One region of the Rossellomorea sp. NPDC071047 genome, then DNA from elsewhere that is predicted to be linked to it. Evidence: riboswitches for the same ligand, from Rfam matches in the RefSeq annotation. Region 1 holds a riboswitch; each other region holds the start of a gene.
The links. Region 1 has a riboswitch for S-adenosylmethionine ahead of ACQKFO_RS05845 (methionine biosynthesis PLP-dependent protein). Riboswitches for the same ligand answer to the same signal wherever they lie in the genome.

Region 1 (6,174 bases):
AGCAACATTGTGACTTAAGCATAAATTGTCGAACATATAAATGTACGAAGGGAAATAAAGGAGAATATAGATGAAAGCTGCAATGATTTTTGACATGGATGGAACGTTATTTCAAACGATCAGTATTCTTGAAGCATCACTTCATGATACGTTTCAACGACTTAGAGATGAAGGAATGTGGAGAGGGGATACACCTCTTGAAATATACAGAGAAATTATGGGTGTCCCTCTTTCTGTTGTGTGGAAAACACTTTTACCTCGTCATCCCTTACATATACATGGGAAAGTGAATGATATATTTCATGAAAAACTGATTGATAATATACAGAAAGGAAATGGTGCTCTCTACCCACATACGGAGGAAATATTAGCTTATTTATCAGGGAGGGGCTTTCCGATTTTTGTGGCAAGCAACGGATATCCTCATTATTTAAAGGCGATCATCGAGTCCTTTCATCTGGATCAATGGATTTTGGACTGCTACAGCATTCAGGAAATACATTCAGATGACAAAGGGGAGTTGATTCGAAAAATCAAAGAGGATCATAATCTGACACATGGGGTTGTGATTGGAGATAGATTGTCTGATTTTAAAGGAGCAGAGGCAAATCACTTTCTTTCGATAGGTTGTGCGTTTGATTTTTCTCAGGAAAAGGAATTAAGTGAAGCGGATATTGTGATTGGAGATCTATTGGAGGTTAAAGAGTATTTAGAGGTAATGAAATAAAGGAGGGATCGGGATGGAGGATGAAAAACTAGCAGTCTTCGATGAATATGGTAACAGACTTGGAGTAGCCAGTCGTTCCGAGGTACATAAAAAGGGATATTGGCATGAAACCTTTCATTGCTGGCTTGCGCATTTTGATGAATGTAGTGGAGAGACCAATATTTATTTCCAGCTGAGAAGTGATAAGAAAAAGGATTTCCCCCGCTTGCTTGATATTACGGCCGCTGGACATATCTTGTCACAGGAGAAGATTGAAGACGGTGTGAGAGAAGTTCATGAAGAGCTTGGACTTCATCTTACGATAGATGAACTTCAATCATTAGGAATCGTAAAAGGGGAGTTAATTCAACGGGATATGATTGATCGGGAACTAACTCACGTATTCCTGTATTCCAAGCCGGTTGCATATGACGAATTTCAACTTCAGTCAGAAGAAGTGTCCGGTATTTTCCGTTCGACTCTTCAAGACTTTAAAGCGCTCGTTCAACAAACGAAAGAGGAAATCGCCGTAGAAGGATTTCTTACTAATGAAACAGGGGAAAAGGACTTCATTAAGCAGAGGGTGAGTTACCATCACTTTGTTCCACATAAAAGATCCTACCTTCTTGAAATTATTGAGCGCATATCGGCTCATCTTTAGAAATTAATTCGTACTTCCCATGGTCAATATGGATAATTAAGGCTATTATAGTAATCTAGTACATACATAATGTGATAAGAGAGTAGGAGGACACACTTGAACGGCACAGCACATATGGCAATTGGAGCAGCAACAGGATTTATTGTGGCCAACTCATTTGGATCTGGTCCTGACATAACGGCCGCACTTGTGGCAATAGGCGGGGTATCCGGACTCATGCCTGATATGGATATTGACGGACAGCTTAGTAACAAGGTTACTTTTTCACCAAAAATGATCAGAGCAGTGGCACAAATCATTGGTTTTTTAATGATGGTATACAGCTATCTTGAAGGAATTGGGAAAGAACGATGGCTTGGTATAGGATATGGTGCTGGAATGATGATTCTCTCAAGTTTCATTACCCAGAGAAGAATGCTGATGATTACAGGCATCGGTGTGACAGCATGCGGTTGGCAGTTTAATGAAACATGGTTATGGTTGTTAGGTATCTATATTTTCATAGCCTCATTCGTTTCACATCGAAGTTATACTCATTCTGTACTTGGAATCGTATATTATGGCATGATTGCTCATTATTTAGAGTCATCTTTAATGATAGATGGGGTATTTGAAGCATGTGTAATCGGATATGCCAGTCATCTGATCGCGGATATGAAATTTCTTCCTTTCAATAAGAGAGGGATAAAGCTTTTCCTTCCCCTTTCTACCAAAGAACTCTAAAATGTGTTTACGCCCTCTTGACCATTATTTCCCGATACATTAAAATAATGGAAACACTTTAAATAGTTAAATGCGATGAGGAAGAAGAGTAGACGAACGAAACATTTCAGAGAGCTGATGGCTGGTGAGAATCAGTATGGTGAAATCGTTGAATGGGCTTTTGAGCATCCAGGCTGAAATTAAGTAGGTAATGGCGGAAGGTCTCACCGATAAAAGAGACGATGTATCGAAGGCGACTTCTGTACAGATGAGTGCGTTTACTGAAGTGTAAGCGAATGAAGGTGGCACCACGGGTTTCCCGTCCTTTTTTAGAGGACGAGAAGCCCTTTTTGTGTTGATTTTTATTATTTTAAGCGGGGGGAATTTTTATGGAAAAACAAATTCTGACGGGGATTAAACCAACTGGCTATATTCATTTGGGGAATTATATTGGTGCAATCAAACCGGCATTAAAATTGGCAGAGAACAAATCCTACAACGCAGCATATTTTGTGGCGGATTATCATGGTTTAACGAAGATACATGATAAGCATGAAATGAAAGAACTATCTTATGGAGTGGCAGCAGCTTGGTTAGCATTAGGTTTGAATCCTGATCGAGCGATCTTTTATCGTCAATCCGATGTACCTGAAATCTTTGAATTGAGTTGGATCCTGTCTTGTTTTGCACCGAAAGGATTAATGAACCGCGCTCACGCATATAAATCATTGGTCGAAGAAAATACAGAAACCGGCAAAGATGTTGATGCTGGAGTCAACATGGGATTATTCACTTATCCAATACTAATGGCAGCTGATATCCTCCTTTTTCAAACCGAGGTGGTCCCTGTTGGTAAAGATCAGATACAGCATGTTGAAATTGCACGAGACATAGCTGAAAGCTTTAACAAACAATATGGAGAAATATTTGTCATCCCTGAATATGTCATCCAAGAAGAATCGGCAGTTCTCCCGGGACTGGACGGACGTAAAATGAGTAAAAGTTATAACAACACCATTCCATTATTTGAAGAACCAAAAAAGCTTCAAAAATTAATCAATAAAATCAAAACAGATTCTTCACCCCCTGAAGAGCCCAAGGATCCTGACAGCTCCGTCATTTTTGCATTATATAAAGAATTTGCAACCTCCGATCAAGTTAAAGAAATGAGAGGGAGATTTCAAGAAGGAATAGGCTGGGGAGATGCGAAAAAAGAGCTATTCCAAGTAATGAATTCTTTTATCGAAGAACCAAGGTCGAAATATGAAGAACTGATGGCGAGTCCCCATATGCTGGATGGGATCTTACAAAATGGAGCAAAAAAAGCACGGGAAAAAACAATCCCATTCATGAAAGAGATTAAAAGGAAAATAGGTATTTATCATTGAAATAGAACAGGGTGGTGAAGGGCAAAGATCATTTTGTTTTTCAGATAATTCATAATTCTCATTGACATTTTTTCTTCTTTGTTATAAGTTATGGGAAAGTTATTTTTCACAAAATCATATAGTTTCTTATCAAGAGAGGTAGAGGGACTGGCCCGAAGACACCTCAGCAACCAGCCGCGAGTTTTGGTATGGTGCTAATTCCAGCAAGTTGATGTCAACTTGGACGATAAGAGGGAGAACGAACGCACAAAACCTTCTTATTTTCATTAAGAAGGTTTTTTTGTTTTTTCCCTTTTCGTAATCAGGATAGAAAAGGAGAGAAGAATGTTGAAAAAACACATTGACACAATACTTGTCCAGGCAGGAAATCGGAAAGATCCTGCAACGGGTGCCGTAAGCCTGCCCATTCATTTATCGACTGCCTATGAACATAAAGGGATTGGGCAATCGACAGGCTATGATTACACAAGAACAGGAAATCCAACCCGTGCCACCCTAGAAGATACCCTCACTCAATTGGAGGAAGGACACAGAGGGTTTGCCTTCAGCTCGGGGATGGCAGCGATTCAGGCAATCCTTAGCTTATTTTCAAGCGGGGATGAATTGATTGTTTCGAAAGACTTATACGGAGGGAGCTACCGTTTATTCGCGCAGTATGAAGCACAATATAGTATCAAATTTCATTTCGTCGATACAAGTGATACCGGCTCCATAGAAGAACAAATTTCTAAAAGAACAAAGGCAATCTTCGTTGAAACGCCAACCAATCCATTAATGAATGAAGCAAGTATTTCAGAGGTTGCTGGACTCGCTAAGCATAACGGATTGCTTCTAATTGTCGATAATACCTTCTACACACCTATTCTGCAGAAGCCACTTACTGAAGGAGCGGACATTGTTATTCATAGCGCCACGAAATACTTAGGGGGACATAATGACGTGCTGGCAGGTGTTGTGATTGTAAACACAGAGGAGTTGGGGGAAAGAATATTCACCATTCAAAATTCAATCGGCGCGGTTCTCGCCCCTTTTGATTGTTGGCTCTTATTAAGAGGAATGAAAACCCTTAGTCTCAGAATGGCTCAGCACGAAAAAAACGCAAGAAAATTAGCGGAGTATCTTGATTCGCATGACTGTGTAACAGACGTTTTATATCCGGGAAAAGGCGGCATGCTTTCCTTTCGTATCGCAAGGGAAGAATGGGTTGCTCCCTTTCTCCAACACTTAAAAATTATTACGTTTGCTGAAAGTTTAGGAGGGGTCGAAAGCTTTATCACCTATCCGGCTACTCAAACACATGCAGACATTCCAGAAGAAGAACGAAATAGGTTGGGTATCTGCAACAGACTCCTGCGGTTCTCTGTAGGCATTGAATTTATTGCTGACCTTATTGAAGACCTGGAGAATGTTTTTCAACAATTGGAGAAAGAGGTGCTTACGTATGAGTAAAAAACCGTTTTCACTTCAGACGTCACTCATTCATTCTCATGGATTTGATAAAGAAACAGGAGCGGTCTCTACACCGCTTCATCATGCTACAACCTTTCATCAACAGGATTTTGATCAATATGGAACGTATGACTACAGCCGTTCAGGAAATCCGACAAGAGAAACCGTTGAAGAAACGATCGCGGAATTGGAAGGAGGAGTAAGAGGTTTTGCCTTTTCATCTGGAATGGCGGCAATCTCAACAAGCTTCTTATTATTGTCGAGTGGAGATCATGTTCTCGTATCAGAAGAAGTGTACGGTGGGACATACAGAATGATTACAGAGGTCCTCACTAAGTTTGGAATTGAATATTCATTTGTGAACATGAAGGATCTACATGAAGTAGCTTGTTCAATCAAGCACAATACGAAAGTGATTTATATGGAGACACCATCCAATCCGCTTCTGAATATCACCGATATTGAAGGAGTCGTTAAGCTTGCCAAGGCGAATGGATGTTTAACGTTTCTTGATAATACATTCATGACTCCCTTGCTGCAAAGACCGATCAGTCTAGGAGTGGATGTTGTTCTACACAGTGCCACGAAGTTTCTTGCCGGACATAGCGATGTATTGGCAGGGCTTGCGGTAACGGGAAATGAAGAGATTGCCGGGAAACTTGCTTTCTTGCAGAATTCGTTCGGAGCTGTACTCGGTGTTCAGGATTGCTGGCTGCTCTTAAGAGGACTGAAAACACTGCATGTACGTTTGAAGGAATCATCAGAATCGGCATATAAGATTGCGGCATTCTTAGAACATAGAAAGGAAGTAGAAGAAGTGTATTACCCGGGATTAAGCTATCATCCCGGTCGTGAAATTCAAGTTCGACAAGCAGAGGGTCCTGGAGCGGTTCTTTCCTTCCGGTTAAAAGGGGCAGAGGAAGTAAAGCAACTCATTCAAAATGTAAACATTCCTGTATTTGCCGTAAGTTTAGGAGCTGTTGAATCAATTCTATCCTATCCTTCAAGGATGTCACATGCTTCCATGCCAAAAGCTGAACGGGAAAGAAGGGGTATTACAGATGGTTTATTACGATTATCAGTAGGACTTGAAAACGTGGATGAATTAATTATCGATCTTCAAAAAGGTTTAGATAGTATACAAAAGATCAATCGAAACAACGTGATAAATTTATAAAAAAGGAGGGAATGTCATGAAGCCGTTGCTGGAAGCTCTGAAAGAGAGAATTTTAATTGCAGATGGAGCCATCGGAACGTTGCTGTATTCA
Region 2 (6,174 bases), on a different contig from region 1:
GAAATGATATCGTATACTACATCACCCTGGAGGTTAAATCATGCATATTGGGACATTTATAAAGTATTATAGGATTTTTAAGGGGATGACCCAAAAGCAGGTGGGAGATGGGATCTGTACCCCTGGACATATCAGTAAGATTGAAAGCGGACACTTACAGATTACGAAAGACAAAATTGAATTGTTCAATCAAAGGTTAAATATGAACGTTGAGAAAGAGTTAAAGGCATATAAAAAATTACAATTGGATTTGGAATTGTGGCATGATGTCATGATCAAGCAGGTAAACGGAAAAATTGAATTATTGAAGGAGACCATCGAACAAAACCCATTAACCAAAATTGAAACCCTTAACGGTACCTTTAAGCTACTGAAAGCAAGGTACTTTATCATGAAAGGGGAAGTAAAAGAAGCTGCCTTCTATTTAAGTCAGTTTTCCAATAAGCGCCTGTCCTTCCATATGTTCAATTATGATTTTCAGTTATACTATCATATTAAAGGCATGTATGAGCTTGCAAAAGGGAATCCACAAACAGCCCTGAAGTATTTGGAGAAGATAGATCGGGATATTTATTCAAACCCTGAAGCCTACTATTATATGTCAGTTGGATATCATGATCTTGGGCAGCATGATAAGTCCCTGCGATTTAGTCAGCTGGCTCTAAATTATTTTAAGGAAACGTTTAATTTTACGAGATGTATAGACGCTGCTACGATTCAATTGGTAGCTGAAAGTAGAAGCGAAGAATCAAGTCTGGCCACGTTGGTAGAGAAATATGATGAGTTAATCCAACACTGTGATAATCTGCATGATCATAGGAGAAAAGCCGTTCTTCACCTGAATTTAGGGAATCTTTATCGAGATGTCTTTGAGGATAGAAAGGCAAGGGACGCATTTCAAACGGCATATGGATTATTGAAGCATGAGTCCTATAAAGAAGTGTATGTAAACAGCCTGTTTGGCTATATTGATAGTTCCATGAATATAGACGGTTCAGGAAATAATGAAAAATATGCAAGTTTAATAGAAGAGGGACAGGCATCTTTGAGAGATATGAAAAATTCTTGCATGGAAACTTTCTTTACGATGCTTGAGATAAGGGTTCAAGAGGGAGAGCAAGCATATTATCAATATATCGAGAAGGTCATCATCCCCCTATTGAAGGAAGAAGGGAAATACGCTCAGTGCAACTATTACATTCAAAAACTCTACATTCATAATCAAATGGATGGGATAGAGGCAGAAGGAAAAGAATGCGTGTTAAGCTGAACGTAATATGATCAGACATTACAGAAAAGGAGTGGTTTGATGGAAAACCCGGATCGTTTAATTTCTTCATTTGATGAGGTGACATTAAGTGATTATAAGATGCCCATCATCTGTATTTATTCCAATCCGCAAGATTATCAAGGCATGTTTGTAGCAAGGCTATTCGATGTCAATCAACCGACGCATTATATTTTAATGAGACCTACATTAGAAGCAGTCAGAAGTGAAATTCCCGAACGTTTTTCAATCGTTCCGAAAGCAAAAGAGGAAGATACGAGCATTGTCGAGACATGGATTTAATTCAAAGTAAAATGAGACTTGGACAAAAGTGTTTTAGTCTAAGTGAAACTCGAACAAATCTGCATCCTAGTATTTAGATTTGTTCGGGTTTATTATTTATTTTCGGAACATTTGATTTTAGCTGTTTCCAGCGGTTGATTGGAGTGCAAGACGAAGACTCCTGCGGGAAAAGTAGCTTATGTGAGACCCGTCCAGCTCCGGGGCTTAGAGGCACATGTCTTAAGTCAAACCCTCCAAGAAGGCAAAGAACGCCTTCGTGGACGCTTCGCCTTATGCCACCCGCCTCTGAACAAAGCCCCTCCGCTTTTCTTCCCGCAGGCTTGCCGAGGAGGCTCACGGGCTACCCGCGGAAAGCGTAGTCTTGCACGGAAATCATTAGCGGTATTAAGAACCCACACTTCTATTATTCTTCTTTATACCGTGGTTTTTTAGTTTTGCCCAGTCTCTTTTACGTATTTTCATTGGCAGAAGGATAGAATTTACTTTCGATTTTCTTATATTCCCTTAGGTTTTCAGTGAGACGTGCCAGCTTATGAACCTCTTGAAGAAGAAAGGTTTTATCTAATTCGTATATGACCTCCCTTTCAATATGATCAATGGTATTACAGGCAAATTCCCATATGTCCTTGTGTTTGGATGGCTGGATGGATTCGGCAATGAGTGCCAGTGCCCGCACAATGTCAGTAATGATTAAATGATTGTCTTTGGCATAATGTCGAATATAGCCAAACCCGCGGTACAAGTAATAATCAAATGCTTCGGACTGGAGAATAACCCGGACTCTTCCCTCCCGGTCGATCAAATAAGGAGTGAAGGATAAGTGATCCTCCACCGTCAGCATAAGGTCAGCCATCTGATCAATCGTATTAGAGGCCGTTTTTGGATCATCATTCCCGAGTGCTTTGATCGCCACTTCAGCCAGCTTGTGAATCCCCATTTGCAGGTCCTGGATTTCGGTCTCTTTATGCCCCATTTCAATGAAAGTGAGATAGAAACCATCCGAAATATCGTTGGTCTCAGGTCCCCAAATACTCATGATTTTATTGCCGGCCAATATATAATCTCCGACTTTGTAATGAAGCTGAATGATGAGGTTATCCTGCATAGCCCGTTCGATTATTCCATGGAAATCGATTAACTGAATATAGCCTGATTCCCTTGCCTGTAAGTGAATGATGTTCTCCTTCTCATTCTCCATAAGGTCGCCATTTTCTGTTGTTCGATGGGTTTCTAAATCATTTTTTAACGTCTGATTGATCATCACTTCAGATACCTGCTTCATATTGTACGTAATATTGTGCACCTGCATCCAGGTGGAAGCATGGTTAATGAAGAAGATAAATGTGACAGCAGTAAGGAATGCAAGTCCGATTGTCATGATCGGCGCAGCAACGAACAGTTCCTCCTTTGAGTCTCCGATAAAAAGAAAGAGGAGCAGTACATATACAAAACTGCCATTAAAGATACCAAGGGCATGCTGTGTTTGTTTGTCCGAAATGAAGTCCAGGAGCATCCTGGGGGAAAATTGACCACTGAACATAGTGAGTACAACAAGCAGTGAATTCAAGGTGAAAGCACTGAGCGTCAGGATAGCCCCGATGAGTGTACTGACAAGCATGCGTGTAACAGATGCATCCATACTTAAGAAATCGGATGTATACTGAGAGATGTCGGCATACAGATCTATATAGAGGGTGAGTGCTACAAGCAGTATGGAAAAACAAATATAAAAGAACGGCATATACCATATGGTCAACCGAATCTCACGCATTCTCTGTCGTTTGGACATAACCATATATTTTCTGATGGATAAGGGGAGCATTTTTTTCAACATAATTGATCTGTTTCCTTTCAATAAAGGGATATGGATTAGTTTTCCCTGCCAGAACATGTTAAAACGTCTCTTTGCAAAATAGATTTATAGGTTCTTAGACGATGCTGAATTTCAAGTAAACCGATCGGAAATATAATCGTCTATGATATTTGAAAGAATTTTTTAAAAATACTAAAAATAGTATTGACGAGGGAATAAATCCCCTTTATAATCCAATTCATACTCAAATAGCAAGTAATACCAAAACGAAACATTATATCTCTTATCAAGAGCGGCGGAGGGATAGGCCCGATGAAGCCCGGCAACCTGCAGGATCAGACTGCAAAGGTGCCAATTCCTACAGATTCGATAGGATCTGGAAGATAAGGGGAGGAGCATGCTCATTTAGCCCTCTTCTTAAAAGAAGAGGGCTTTTCTGTATACCTTTTTCTTTTCCGCTCGCATTCCTCAAGTGGATCTTCAACTGTAATGAAATATTCTTGCGTATCAAGTGGAAAATCGATAAAAGGAGGCTGAATGATGTCAGCGATTAATGTGGCACTTCTGGGGTTCGGAACAGTAGGGCAAGGGGTCTGTGAAGCAATCGATACTCATCAGGACAGATTGAAAGAAGTACTGGGTAAAGAGGTGAAGGTAAAGGCAATCCTTATTAAAGATCCCACAAAGGAGCGAAGGATTGAATCATCCATCAACGTCACAACGGATTTCCAAGAAATCCTGGATATCACGGACCTGCACGTTATCTTTGAAGCGATCGTGGGGGAAGAACCGAGCTATACGTATTTAACACAAGCCATTGAGAAGGGGATTCATATTGTCACGGCCAATAAAGCGATGTTTGCCAAATATGGTCCTGAGCTATTGGAGAAGGCGAAAAGGAAGGGAGTATCGGTCGGATTTGAAGCGACGACAGCCGGAGGGATTCCTGTGATCGGCAGTATCAGGCAGCTTCTGAAGGTGAATGAGATCAGACAAATTCAAGGGATTCTGAATGGGACGTCCAACTTCATATTATCTCAAATGAGAAAAAGAGGTCTTGCCTTTGATACAGCCTTAAAGATTTCTCAGGAGAAAGGATACGCAGAAGCCGACCCGACAAATGACATCGAAGGACATGATGCATTCTATAAATTGCTTATTTTAAGTCAAACGGCCTTTGGCAGACAGCCCGATTGGAAAAATATTCGACGAAAGGGGATTTCCCATCTGACTGCAGAATGGCTCCAGGCAGCGGAATCCTTTCGACTACGGTTTAAGCATGTAGGTTCTCTCCGGCGGGATTCCATCGATCATATCAAAGGAGAAGTAGAGCCTATCCTTGTCCATCATACCCATCCTTTTTACGGAGTGGAGGATGTGGAAAATGCCATATCCCTAAAGGGTAGTCTTGTAGGAAGGATCACCCTGCTTGGTCCAGGCGCTGGAAAATTGCCTACGGGAAGCGCCATGGTAGAGGATTTTCTGTCGTTGATAGAGAGAAAGTATACAGACTCTGCCGAAAGTACCGTGAATACGGGAGAGGTCCTTGATGAGAGCAGCCACCAGTGGGTCTTAAGAATCCGTGAAAATGATGAGTATCAAAACTGGATCCCGTCGTTCATATTAAAGGATCGTATTCAACTGGGCGATTACTTGTACGTATTTGTTGAAGGAAGGAAAGAGACACTGGAATCGCTCCTTGGGACACACGACCATATCCAAGCTGTTCCTATTTTAAAAGAAATTCCGTTGGAAAATGAAGTGAAAACTGGCGTTGGAGTTTCTTAGAAGTAATCTTTAATAAATAAGATCTGATGGAAAGTAGGGGTAGCATTGAGTATGATCGTTCAGAAGTTTGGTGGAACCTCTGTTGGTTCTACAGATCGAATCAAGCGCATGGTCTTTCATGTCATGAAAGAAAGAGAAAGAGGTCATGATGTAGTCGTAGTGGTATCAGCTATGAACAAAACCACTGATACACTTGTAAGATTGGCAGGTGAACTCACCGCAGAGGCAAGTAAGAGAGAAATGGATATGCTCTTAAGTACCGGAGAGCAGGTGACGATCTCCCTTTTGACAATGGCCCTGCAACAGAAGGGGCTGGAAGCCGTATCCCTGACAGGTAGACAGGCGGGAATTCAAACCGATGGAGTATTCGGGAATGCCAAGATTACCTCAATCGATACCGATCGGATAAAATCGGAGTTATCAAAAGGACGGATCGTCGTGGTAGCAGGATTCCAAGGGATCACTGATAAAGGAGAAGTGACTACATTAGGCAGGGGTGGTTCCGATACGACGGCAGCTGCTCTGGCAGCCGCATTAAAAGCGGATAGGTGTGATATTTATACGGATGTAGACGGGGTGTATACGTCGGATCCGCGAATCGTTCCCCGGGCAGCCAAAATTGACACCCTCTCCTATGATGAGATGCTGCGTTTTGCCACCATGGGAGCTGGTGTCCTGCATCCAAGGGCGATTAAACATGCGAGGGAACATCAGGTGCCTCTTGTGGTTTGTTCCAGTTTGAATGAGGGGCGTGGTACCGTCATTAGTGGGAGAACACAGATGAATGCTCCTATTGTGGGAGTAGCCTATCATAGTGATATCTCTGTTCTGACAATAATAGACTGTAATGGTGGGGAGTCACTGATTCTTTATGATCTCGATTCCCATCATATTGAGACAGAAATCATTAAATACGAGGAAAACCTTGTTCTTATCGTTAAAGATCAGGATTTTCATGAAGTGAAAAGAATCGTCGGACAATATAACCAGGCATACTCTCATT
Region 3 (6,174 bases), on a different contig from region 1:
GACCTGCAGTCTTCTAAACTATTTCAGTCGGGTGTGATGAGCGTGGAAGAAGTGGTAGAAGAGGGGTATAACCAAATGATGATGAAAAATAAAACGGTTATCATCCCGGGGGTTAAGAACAGAATACTGACTCAGTCCATCCGTTTTATGCCGAGGAAATTGGTCACAAATATTGTTCGTAAAGTACAAGAACGGGTATAATTGAATGTGAATGAGTTTGAAGGGAGAAGACTATGGGTCAAAAAGCAATCGATACATTTCGTGCTTGCATTCCATTATTTCAAGCACTGAGTGATCCTTATCGTCAGGACATAATATTACTTCTTGCCGAACAAGAACCTCTTACGGTCAATCAAATAACTGAAAATCTAACATTATCGCGCCCTGCTGTTTCTCACCATCTAAAGATCCTGAGAGATCAGCAATTAGTGTCATTAGAGCAAAAGGGGACGCAGCGTTTCTATTCTCTTGAATTGGATAATGCAACCGTCCTTTTGAAGGAACTGGTTGAGACGGTTGAAAAACAATGTGAGTAATGTTTCACAAAAGAAGGATAATAATGAATATTGTCGAATGTAGAGATAGATTCGTGCAATAAAGAATGCTGGATGTAGCCTTGCTTCATCCAGATCATAATGAAAGGTGGTGGAATGATGTCATTGACTTTTTATTCTTATCCCAAGTGCGGTACATGCCGCAAAGCAAAGAAGTGGCTGGAAGATCAAAATATAGAAATGAATGAAATACATATTGTGGAAAACCCACCGTCGAAAGATGAGCTCAAAAGCCTATATGAAAAGAGTGGTTTACCTCTTAAAAAGTTCTTCAATACAAGTGGTAAAAAGTATCGAGAACTAGGCTTGAAAGATAAAGTGAACTCTGCTTCTGATGAGGAATTATTAGAAATCCTTTCCACAGACGGGATGCTGATCAAGCGTCCGATTACGACGGATGGAAACAAGGTGACAATAGGTTTCAAGGAAGAAACCTTTGAAGAAACGTGGAAGTAAAAAGAGGACTGCGATTACCAAATCATGGACAATGAAAAAGTTTCATTATTCACGCTTAGTTTTCTTGCTTTTTCAATGAAAAGTGTGTCAATATTAGGTTGTATAACTAGCATTTGGAGGGATAGAGAATGAGTACACCGAAAGAACTTCGTTATTCAGAAGAACATGAGTGGGTCAAGGTTGAAGGGGAAAATGTACGCGTAGGAATCACATCATTTGCACAATCTGAACTGGGCGATATCGTATTCGTTGAATTACCAGAGGTTGGAGATGAGATCAAAGCGGACGAACCATTCGGTAGTGTTGAATCGGTTAAAACCGTTTCCGAGCTATATGCACCTGTATCTGGTAAGGTGGTAGAAGTGAATGAAGAGCTATCGGATAGCCCTGAATTCGTAAACGAATCACCTTATGAAAAAGCATGGATGATCGTTGTTGAACCAACAGATGCTGGAGAAGTAGACAAACTTATGACAGCTGAACAGTATGACGAAATGATTAATGAAGGATAATTTCTACCATGCACCTTGAGAATTTCTCAAGGTGTTTTGTTTTTTATTTTGGGTATCATATGAGTAGACGTTTTTTTAAAAAAGCTCTTTTCGCAACGATTGTTTTCTTTTAATAAAATGCCTGGGCTCTGTCAATCAGATCTTTAAGAGGAATTCGTTTCACTCGAGAAGCTAAAATCGACACTACAAACTTTAAAAAAAGCAATTTTTAATACGTGCCAGGCATTTATATAGTCTATATTAAGAAACTCAAGCTTTGAAAGTTGATTGGAGCGTAAGGTGCTCGACTCCTGCGGGAAATAGCGGGAAAGTTGAGACCCCACAGGGCAAAGCCCGAGGAGGCTCAACTCACGCCCCGCGGAAAGCGAGCACCTGGAGCGGAAATCAACCATTACTCGCTATTTTCTAAAAACAACAAAGTTTACTAAAAGAGCCTTCAATAAAGAAAGGATGAATACGTATGGTACTTGAACCAAGGAAATTAGATGTAACCAATAGAGTGACAGGAAAACTTAAAGATGGTGAAGTAGAACTATATTTGGATAATCAGCCGATCGGCAGAATGGCTTTGCCTCTTGACGGAATCACCATGGAGCCGAACTTTGAAGCAAAAGAAAATAAAATTTATCAAAGCTACACTTCTACAGAAGGCGATCAAGCAAGATACACCGATTGTGATGAGGGTGGCTGGTGTTAGAGAGGCTCGTGATGCCAGATTCATTTACGAATCTGGCATCATTTGTATAAAATTGATGGTCTATGCAAACCACTTGCACTTTTTTTTATAAACATGAGAAAATATAAGTAGAAAGTGGACATCATCTCTTGTTATTTGAATATACTATCGTAATCTTATTTATGAAAGATAAGGTGATGATCATGATGGAACTTGACGAAAAAGTAATCATTGTCGAAGGGACGACAGACAAACGAAAAGTAAGGGATATCATTAAAGAACCGATTGAAATTATTTGTACAAACGGGACCATTAGCATTACGAAAATGGACGAACTCATTGATGCTTTATTGGAAAGGGATGTCTATATATTAGTAGATGCTGATGATGCAGGTGAAAAACTGCGTAAGCAATTTAAACGTGAGTTTCCTGAAGCTGAACATTTGTATATTGATCGAATGTACAAGGAAGTGGCCGCAGCTCCGGAGTATCACCTCGCATCCGTCCTTATTGGAGCTAATATAGACGTTCATAAAGAATTTCTAGGAAAAAGGATGATCTAGTTTTGATTGAGGTAAGTAGTACCGAAACTTTAAAACAATCGATTGAAGACCATGCGTTCGAAGCTGTTTATCTATATACACCGATGTGTGGTACCTGTCAGGTGGCAAGCAAGATGATTGACGTAGTGGAGAAGCTTCCACAATCCTTTCATTTTTTGAAGGCCAACCTGAATTACTTGCCCCAATTTGCAGAAGAGCAATCCATCGAAAGTGTACCCTGTCTACTTTTATTTAAAGATGGCGTCGAACAGGAAAGGATTTATGCCTTTCAATCCGTGCCATTTTTATATGAAACCTTAAACAAAACCGCGGATAGCTAGAGGGATAAGAGACCTTTTGGGAGAAGGTCTTTTTTATTTGTCTAAATTCACCTATTTTTCTATGAAATCCAATTATAGAACGATTTTCTTTCTACATACGAAGACATATTTCTCGGGAAATGTTGCGAATGACATCATTTTTTGACTGGTTATCATCCAAATTCTTACTGTTCGACAAATTAGATGGACCTGTTCAAAACATGTCGAGAAAGTATAAGAGGGGAAAATACCTAAAAGTGGAATTGTTATTATATAGAAGTTTCACTGGGAGGGTATTCATGCGAATAAATTTAGAGGGATTAGTAGATCAATGTCATTCAAGGTATCACTTACGACTCTTATTTCCAGATAGCCCGTTTATTCTTCAGTTTGATTGTGGGAAAAATTTGTACGGTATTTCGATTTCGAGTAAGGGATGCACAGTGTTGGATGAATTGGATAGGGATGCTCATTTCGTCATTGAAGGAATGGAGGAAACAGTGATTTCTCTACTTATGGGGGAAGAACGGTTGTCTCAACTGATTGAGGACGGATCCCTGGAAGTAAGGGGAGGATATCGTCCGCTATTATTTGTGGAGTCAGTTCTTTGGCTAACAAGATCCAGAGAAAAAGAGCCGGTTGAAGTTTAAACATCAAGTAGCAAAAAAATAATTGACACACTCTATATCCGGTGATAGAATCTCTCTTGTAGCAAATTTTCAGAGTCTTTAACTATTCCAAATAATTTAATAATATACTTTACTCTTATTTAGAGAGGTGGAGGGACGTGCCCTATGAAGCCCGGCAACCGTCAATGAAAATTGAAATGGTGCCAATTCACTCAAAGCATTTGCTTTGAAAGATGAGAGAAAGGATAGTCCTATATGATTATGCCTTTCTGCTTATCGCAGGAAGGCATTTTTTTGCTTTTAGAAAAAGGAGCATGAAACATCAGGTAAGTACAACTATAATTCTGATTAAACAGGTCGTTTTACTCCGAAAGAAGGTGGAATACAACATGATTACCATTTCAGATGTGAAGAAAATATATCAATCAAAATCGGGTCCGATCTCAGCCGTTGATGGGGTCAATATTGATATTGCCCAAGGAGAAATTTTTGGAGTGATTGGCTATAGTGGGGCAGGTAAGAGTACGCTGATCCGGATGCTTAATGGTCTTGAAGTTCCTACAGATGGAATAGTGGATGTGAATGGCCAAATCGTTTCCCAGGTAAAGGGGAAGCAGCTGAGGGAAGCAAGACAGTCAATAGGCATGATTTTTCAACACTTTAATCTCCTTTGGTCTCGTACTGTATTAGAAAATATCCAGTTTCCATTAGAAATTGCTGGAGTATCAAAGAAAGAGAGAGTCCAAAGAGCTAATGAATTATTAAAGCTTGTAGGCTTGGAAGGCAGAGGAGATGCCTATCCGTCTCAACTGAGCGGCGGACAGAAACAACGAGTGGGGATTGCAAGATCCCTTGCTAACAATCCCGATGTCCTTCTATGTGATGAAGCTACTTCCGCTTTAGATCCACAAACAACCGATTCAATCCTTGATTTATTGGTGGATATTAATAAACGCTTAGGGCTGACAATTGTCCTGATCACTCATGAAATGCATGTGATTCAGAAGATCTGTCACCGGGTTGCAGTCATGGAACAGGGAAAAGTCGTGGAACTCGGGGATGTATTGGAAGTGTTCCGAAATCCACAAGAGCAAGTGACAAAGCGTTTCGTGAGAGAAGTCTCTGAAGTAAAGGAAACGGGTGAAACCATTGATCACCTACTGACGCAATATCCTAATGGAAAAGTACTGAAATTTACTTTTGTAGGTGAATCAACTGAGCAGCCGCTCATCACCACCCTGATAAGAAAGTTTGACTTGGATGTAAACATCCTGCAAGGACAAATCTCCCAAACCCAAAAAGGTGCCTATGGAACGTTATTTGTTCACCTCGATGGGGATGAACAAACCATCAAAGATGCATTAGCGTATGCTCAAACGCAACTGGTTCAAGTGGAGGTGGTGAGAGGATGATCGAAAATTTATTTCCAAATGTAGATTGGGAGAAGATGTGGGAAGCAACCCTCGAAACCCTGTATATGACCGGTATGTCTGTATTGATTACCTTTGTACTCGGAATGATCCTTGGGATTTTGCTCTTCCTTACTTCTAAGGACAATCTATGGGATAACAAACTGACATATACGATTACAAGTGCAGTCGTAAATGTGTTCAGATCGATTCCCTTCATTATATTGATCGTGTTGTTGATTCCGTTCACCAAGTTTTTATTGGATACAATCCGTGGAGCGAATGCAGCTCTGCCGGCACTGATTATCGGAGCTGCTCCGTTTTACGCCCGTATGGTAGAAATAGCTTTAAGAGAAGTGAACAAAGGCGTTATCGAAGCCGCGAAAGCGATGGGGGCAAAGACTAGCACAATTATATGGAAAGTACTCATACCAGAATCCATGCCGGCTTTGATTTCAGGAATTACGGTGACTGCCATCGCCCTTGTCGGATACACGGCAATGGCCGGGGTCATCGGAGCTGGCGGACTTGGGAATTTAGCTTATTTAGATGGCTTTCAACGAAGCAGGGAAGACGTGACGATGGCCGCAACCATTATGATTTTACTCATTGTGTTTGCGATTCAGATACTGGGTGATTTCTTTACAAATAAATTAGATAAACGATAGAAGGAGAGAAATTAAATGAAAAAATGGGTAGCAGGAGTTATAGCAGCAACAAGTATTTTTGGGTTGGCCGCATGTGGAAGTGATTCAGGTTCTGGAAAAGATGAAAAGGAATTGGTAGTAGGAGCTTCTAATATTCCACACGCTGAAATCCTTGAAAAAGTGAAGCCTGTCTTAGAAGAAAAAGGGATCGACTTGCAAATTGAAACGTATCAGGACTATATCCTCCCTAATAAAGATCTGGATAATGGTGATATTGACGCAAACTATTTCCAAACCACGCCTTATATGGACTTGCAAATGAAAGAAAATGAATATGATTTTGTCAATGCAGGCGGAATTCATATTGAGCCGATCGGCGTTTATTCTAAGAAATACAAATCTCTAGAGGAGCTTCCTGAAGGTGCTACC
Region 4 (6,174 bases), on a different contig from region 1:
AACGGAGTATGCAGGTGAAATGAAGAAATCGATCTTCTCTGTCATGAACTACGTGCTTCCAGAATCCGATATCCTTTCCATGCACTGTTCTTCAAATGTCGGACGTGAAGGAGATGTGGCATTGTTCTTCGGTTTATCCGGTACAGGAAAAACGACATTGTCTGCAGATTCAAACCGTCGTTTAATCGGTGATGACGAGCACGGATGGTCTCCGAACGGTGTATTCAATATCGAAGGCGGCTGCTACGCTAAATGTATTGGTCTGACACGTGAAAAGGAGCCGCAAATCTTTGATGCGATCCGTTTCGGTTCTGTCCTTGAAAATGTGGTTCTCGATGACAATTCACGCATCGCTGATTATGAGGATAACACTTTGACAGAAAATACTCGTGCTGCGTACCCTCTTCAAGCGATGGATAACATCGTTGAACCAAGTGTTGCAGGACATCCAAATACCATTGTATTCTTAACCGCAGATGCATTCGGGGTATTACCTCCAATCAGCAAACTGACGAAAGAACAAGCAATGTACCACTTCTTGAGCGGATACACATCGAAGCTTGCAGGTACTGAGCGCGGAATCACTTCTCCACAAGCCACATTCTCGACATGCTTTGGCTCACCATTCCTGCCACTCCCTGCAACTCGTTATGCAGAGATGCTTGGGAAGAAAATCGATGAGCACAATGCACAAGTATTCTTAGTGAACACTGGTTGGACAGGTGGAGAATACGGTGTTGGTAACCGCATGAAGTTATCTTACACCCGTGCTATGATTCAAGCAGCTCTTGAAGGGGAACTGACTCACGTTGAAACTGAAACGGACGACATCTTTGGTCTGAACATCCCTGTGCACGTTCCTGGTGTTCCTGACGAAGTGCTTCAACCAAAGAGAACCTGGTCCAATGAAGCAGCCTATGAAGTGAAGGCAAGAGAACTTGCCCACAAATTCAACGAAAACTTCAAGAAATTCTCAAATGTACCGTCTGAAATCGAACTTAAAGGCGGCCCGGCCGTTAAATAGTATAGATAACAAAAGGTCCGTCCCTCTATTCTGAGGGACGGACCTTTTGTATCGTTATAATCCTTTTTTACGGCCAGTGATTCTGTTAAATAAAAAGACAACAATGGCAATAACAAGTAATACATGGATGATGGCTCCCCCGATTTTAAAAATTAATCCGAGTAACCAAAGGACTAAAAGAATTCCAATAATGGTCCAAAGCATGAGTTTCCCTCCTAGTAACTGTGTTTGATGCTAAGATTCCCTATTTGGATGAATATAAAACTACACATGATATTTCACCTGAAATTTTTTTACCTATTCTTAACTTCTGTTAGTTCATCTGAATTTATACAAATGGGTCATTTGCATCCACAATAATCGAATTTTCCCTGAAATAACACTTTACTAAATATTTCTAATGATTATTTACAGAGGGGAAACAACCGCCGAAAACAGTATGTCTGCGATGATTGTCGCTGTCTGCACACATCCCGGGTATAAGAAAAAAGGATATGCGACCGATTGTATGTCGAAGCTATGTCGTGATGTATTAGAAGAAGGAAAAGAACTGTGCTTATTCTATGATAATCCTGAAGCAGGAAAAATCTATAAGCGAATCGGATTCAAGGATATTGGCTATTGGTCAATGTATAAATTTTAGGCATAAAAAAGTTGACTCCCAACAAAGAGTCAACTTTTTCATTATGCTGCTACTTTCCGATTCCCAATTAACCTCGCCTGAACCAATCGTTGTCTTACAGTGATTCCAATCCAGCTTGCCAGGAATGCTTTGATAAGTCCAACTACGATAAATGGATATACACCTGCTGCCATTGCCTGATTCCAGCTAAGATCGGCTACAAATTTCAGTTGAATGGTACCCAGGATCAATGTAATGATCATTCCAACTGTATTGGCAATCATCGCCATTGGAATGGTAAATTTGGTTTTCTCAAGAATGAAGCCTGTAAAGAAAGCCGCTGCGATAAAGCCGAATATATAGCCTCCCGTAGGCCCGACCAGTACCTGTGCACCTCCGCTGAATCCTGCAAACACAGGAACACCTACTGCTCCCAGGGCTGCATAGCATACCATGGCGAACGCCCCATATCGGCTTCCAAGAATCGTCGCTGTAATTCCTACTGCTAATGTTTGCCCACTGATTGGAACGAGTGGCAGTGGAATTTCGATTTGAGCGAAAATCCCCGTAATCGCAGCAAAAATGGCACAGTGAATGATCACCCTTAGTTTTTCTCCGTTCACTTTCAAATCCCCCTTGTGTATGTAAACTATGTATAACATTAAGTTAACACAATTCAAAGGATTTTGGGAAGCTTATTTTTTCTCCTTTCCTTTAACTGAGGGCATAGACATTGCAGATTTTTTCTTTTGCCTGCCATTCTAAAGCTGTTTTTAATGAAACCCTCCCTTGAGGGAACTCATCAATCCCCTTTTCACTCACCAAGTAAAGGATGGTGCGATTTGGGTGAAGTTCATTAAATACTTGAATGATTCTTCCTATGGCTATGTATGGCATTTTCTTTTCTCTCCTTATGAGCAGGACGCAATTTCTTAAAACTGCGCCCTGCGTTTTGAAAAGGTGGAACGTAATCAGCTGCACCCGATCATATTGTCAATTAACCTTCCTTTTTCATGAGCATCTCTTCACGCACTTGTTCCGCCGCTTCCACCATGGTTTTAAGCGCTAAGACAGTCTCATCGATTCCACGTGTTTTCAAACCACAATCCGGATTGACCCAGAATAAATGGGGATCCAGCACTTCAAGAGCCCGATGTATATTACGGATTAATTCTGCACGCTTCGGCACCCGGGGACTGTGTATGTCATATACCCCCAGACCAATCCCTTTGTCATACGTATTGTCTTCAAACACATGGATCAATTCCCCATGACTTCTTGATGTTTCAATCGAAATCACATCAGCATCCAGATCACTGATGGCATCTATAATATCTTCAAAATCCGAATAGCACATATGAGTATGGACCTGGGTTTGGTTCTGTACAGATGAAGTGGCCAATTTGAAAGCATATACGGCAGCCTTAAGATACTCCTCCCAATTTTCACGCTTTAAAGGAAGCCCTTCCCTAAGTGCCGGTTCATCGACTTGTATCATGCGAATCCCATTGGCTTCTAATTCTTCTATCTCTTTTTGGAGAGACAGCGCGATTTGATTAGCTACTTCATAACGTGAAACATCGTTCCGAACAAATGACCAGTTTAGAATCGTGATAGGACCCGTTAACATCCCTTTAACCGGTTTATCCGTTAATGATTGAGCATATACGGTTTCTCTAACGGTCATAGGTTCTTTAAAATTCACATCACCATATATGAGCGGTGGCTTCACACATCTGGAACCGTATGATTGTACCCAGCCATACTTCGTAAATTGGAAACCTTCTAATTTCTCACCAAAGAATTCAACCATATCCGTCCGTTCGAATTCACCATGTACAAACACATCAAGGCCGATTTGTTCCTGAATTTCAATCCAGCGTTTGATTTCTGCATGAATATATCGTTGATACTCCCCATTAGAAAGTTCTCCCTTCCTCCACTTCATCCTCTGCCTTCTCACTTCCGGGGTTTGAGGAAAACTGCCGATTGTAGTGGTTGGTAGAAAAGGTAATGAAAAGTACTTGGCCTGTTCCAGTTTACGAATATGGAAAGAATCCCTTCTCCCGACATTATTGGGATGCAATTCTTCAACCTCTTCCTGCACATGTCTATTCTTACGCAACGGGGATTCGTTTAAATTCTTAATCGCCGTTACACTTTGAGCGATATCATCTTCTATTGTTTCGGCTCCGTAACAAATGCCTTTTGTTAAAATAGTGATTTCATGCAATTTCTCATCAGCAAATGATAGCGCGTCAATGAGAGGTGCCTCAAGTGTTTCTTCATTCTGCAAGGTTACAGGTACATGTAGTAAACTGCATGATGGCTGTATGATCAAGCGCTCACTCGGAACATAGCCTGCAATGACCGATAGACGTGAATGGGTATCAGCAAGATTGCTTCTCCAAATATTCCTGCCATCAAGAATGCCTGCTGCCAAGATTTTATCCTTAGGGAATCCGAATTTTTTCAGCGCCGCCAGATTATCATTACGATCATGCACAAAATCCATCCCTATGCCATCTACCGGGAGTGTTAACACCTGCTGGTACCTTTCCAAACTATCATAATAGGTTTGAAGGATGATCTTTAACCCGGGGCAGGACTCCTTAAGAATTTGATAGACTTCTTTGAATTGATCCATCTCTTCATCCCTGATGGAGGTACACAAAATCGGTTCATCCATTTGTACCCACTCTACACCCTCTTCCTGTAATTCACGCAATACCTCAGCATAAAGGGGGACAAATCGATCAACAAGGGTTCTATAATCACCGGTTTCATACCCCTTAGACAATTTAACAAAAGTGAAAGGACCTAAGATAACCGGTTTCCCTTTTACCCCTGTTTTTTCTTTTGCCTCTCTAAAGAAATGAAGAGGACGATTTTCCACCAACCGGGGTACGAGCCCATCAAGTTCAGGCACGAGATAGTGATAGTTGGTGTTAAACCATTTTGTCATTTCTAATGCCACCGCGTCCTTCGCGCCTCTGGCCATTTCGAAATACGTTTCAAGAGAAACCTTACCCCCACTATAATGAAACCTCTCGGGAACCAAGCCGAACATGACGGCTGTATCAAGCACATGATCATATAAGCTGAAATCTCCAACCGGAACCAGATCAATCCCCTGATCTAATTGCTTCTTCAAATGGTTGACTCGAATTTCCTCCATTTGTTCTAAAAAGGAATCCTTTTCAATCTTCCCTGCCCAAAATTGTTCCAGCGTCTTTTTCCATTCACGCTTTTCACCGATCCTTGGATATCCTAAATTCGAACTGATCACCTTACTCATTCATTCCTCACTCCTTATTCTGATAGGATTGTCATCAACTAAAAAATCTCCCTTTCAAATGGAAAGAGAGATTCATACGTATATCTAACTAGAGTCGAGACAAACTGGTTTTCTCAACACGCATTCCTCACCCCTCTCTATATCCACGTAGAGCATAAGCGCATACAACAGGCAGGTCTCCTGACTTAGGTTCACAGCTTCTTATCCCTTCCCATTTCAACAGAAATAGTGGTTGAATGATAAGTCGCTCCCCATCACAGTGGCGGGACCGTGCCGGATTTTCACCGGTCTTCCCTTTTAGCTGAGCATGACTCAGCACCTATTGCATTTGTCTATTTAATTTTTCTTTCATAAAAACGAAAAGCCCTCTCTTGAGATAGAGAGGGCTTCATGTTTATGAAAATCCTCTCTTATTTTCCAAAGCCATTTGCTTTGCAGGAATTAGCACCTTTTCAACACATCTGTTGAATGGTTGCCGGGTTTCACAGGGCCAGTCCCTCCACCTCTCTCAATAAGAGTTACACATATTTATTTACTATTCCGAAATTTGTACTAATCGTAGCACGGTACATAAAAGCTGTCAAAAGAAATTTAATCAATAGCTTACACTTTTCTAATAATAGGTACTTTCTACATAATGACATTTGATGCAAGATCTGGTTACATCAGTTTCATAGAAGACATGCCTGCAGTTTTCCTGAATGCTCTTCACTTCTTTTTCGAGTTGGATGACTCTCTGATTGAGCTTTACGATATCATTCTTCAATTTGAGTACATGACAAAGAGGTTCATCGATAGATGTTTGATCCATTTTCCACAAACTCCTTCGATTTTTCTTCCAATCCTTTTTCTATTTCCATTTGAGCTTCATCAAAGCTTTTCTCCTTCATACCCCTTATATCATGTGATATTCTCATTGAACAAAATTTCGGTCCGCACATGGAACAAAAATGGGCCGTTTTTGCCCCTTCTGCAGGAAGTGTTTCATCATGATACTCCCTTGCACGTTCCGGGTCCAGGGATAAATTAAATTGGTCATTCCATCTAAATTCAAATCGAGCCTTAGAAACGGCATTATCTCTTACTTGTGCCCCTGGATGCCCTTTCGCTAAATCCGCTGCATGTGCTGCTATTTTATAAGCAATGACACCCTCTCTCACATCATCTTTATTCGGTAATCCCAGATGCTCTTTCGGTGTTACATAGCACAGCATGGCTGTTCCAAACCAA

Region 2: it holds a riboswitch for S-adenosylmethionine, as region 1 does, so the genes downstream of both, ACQKFO_RS13095 (homoserine dehydrogenase) here and ACQKFO_RS05845 (methionine biosynthesis PLP-dependent protein) in region 1, are expected to answer to the same signal.
Region 3: it holds a riboswitch for S-adenosylmethionine, as region 1 does, so the genes downstream of both, ACQKFO_RS12675 (methionine ABC transporter ATP-binding protein) here and ACQKFO_RS05845 (methionine biosynthesis PLP-dependent protein) in region 1, are expected to answer to the same signal.
Region 4: it holds a riboswitch for S-adenosylmethionine, as region 1 does, so the genes downstream of both, metE (5-methyltetrahydropteroyltriglutamate--homocysteine S-methyltransferase) here and ACQKFO_RS05845 (methionine biosynthesis PLP-dependent protein) in region 1, are expected to answer to the same signal.

What each region holds. Positions count from the first base shown of each region.
Region 1 covers NZ_JBNNJT010000001.1:1,114,515-1,120,688, reverse strand. Annotated here, with positions in the region: gene ACQKFO_RS05865 (HAD hydrolase-like protein) at 71-727, shown strand; gene ACQKFO_RS05860 (NUDIX hydrolase) at 741-1,367, shown strand; gene ACQKFO_RS05855 (metal-dependent hydrolase) at 1,464-2,090, shown strand; T-box leader at 2,157-2,399, shown strand; gene ACQKFO_RS05850 (tryptophan--tRNA ligase) at 2,459-3,457, shown strand; SAM riboswitch class I at 3,581-3,690, shown strand; gene ACQKFO_RS05845 (methionine biosynthesis PLP-dependent protein) at 3,782-4,906, shown strand; gene metC (cystathionine beta-lyase) at 4,899-6,083, shown strand; gene ACQKFO_RS05835 (bifunctional homocysteine S-methyltransferase/methylenetetrahydrofolate reductase) at 6,100-6,174, shown strand, end outside.
Region 2 covers NZ_JBNNJT010000003.1:202,085-208,258, reverse strand. Annotated here, with positions in the region: gene ACQKFO_RS13110 (hypothetical protein) at 41-1,270, shown strand; gene ACQKFO_RS13105 (hypothetical protein) at 1,310-1,570, shown strand; gene ACQKFO_RS13100 (DUF2254 domain-containing protein) at 2,019-3,404, opposite strand; SAM riboswitch class I at 3,664-3,773, shown strand; gene ACQKFO_RS13095 (homoserine dehydrogenase) at 3,924-5,171, shown strand; gene ACQKFO_RS13090 (aspartate kinase) at 5,217-6,174, shown strand, end outside.
Region 3 covers NZ_JBNNJT010000003.1:122,780-128,953, reverse strand. Annotated here, with positions in the region: gene ACQKFO_RS12715 (SDR family NAD(P)-dependent oxidoreductase) at 1-201, shown strand, start outside; gene ACQKFO_RS12710 (ArsR/SmtB family transcription factor) at 234-536, shown strand; gene ACQKFO_RS12705 (arsenate reductase family protein) at 654-1,010, shown strand; gene gcvH (glycine cleavage system protein GcvH) at 1,139-1,522, shown strand; gene ACQKFO_RS12695 (YusG family protein) at 1,983-2,219, shown strand; gene ACQKFO_RS12690 (toprim domain-containing protein) at 2,402-2,761, shown strand; gene ACQKFO_RS12685 (thioredoxin family protein) at 2,767-3,081, shown strand; gene ACQKFO_RS12680 (SCP2 sterol-binding domain-containing protein) at 3,360-3,710, shown strand; SAM riboswitch class I at 3,823-3,929, shown strand; gene ACQKFO_RS12675 (methionine ABC transporter ATP-binding protein) at 4,079-5,101, shown strand; gene ACQKFO_RS12670 (methionine ABC transporter permease) at 5,098-5,766, shown strand; gene ACQKFO_RS12665 (MetQ/NlpA family ABC transporter substrate-binding protein) at 5,782-6,174, shown strand, end outside.
Region 4 covers NZ_JBNNJT010000006.1:323,774-329,947, forward strand. Annotated here, with positions in the region: gene pckA (phosphoenolpyruvate carboxykinase (ATP)) at 1-1,024, shown strand, start outside; gene ACQKFO_RS20025 (lmo0937 family membrane protein) at 1,079-1,228, opposite strand; partial or broken gene ACQKFO_RS20030 (GNAT family N-acetyltransferase) at 1,446-1,667, shown strand; gene ACQKFO_RS20035 (biotin transporter BioY) at 1,709-2,275, opposite strand; gene ACQKFO_RS20040 (hypothetical protein) at 2,361-2,543, opposite strand; gene metE (5-methyltetrahydropteroyltriglutamate--homocysteine S-methyltransferase) at 2,644-4,944, opposite strand; cobalamin riboswitch at 5,098-5,282, opposite strand; SAM riboswitch class I at 5,352-5,462, opposite strand; gene ACQKFO_RS20050 (hypothetical protein) at 5,558-5,755, opposite strand; gene thiC (phosphomethylpyrimidine synthase ThiC) at 5,733-6,174, opposite strand, start outside.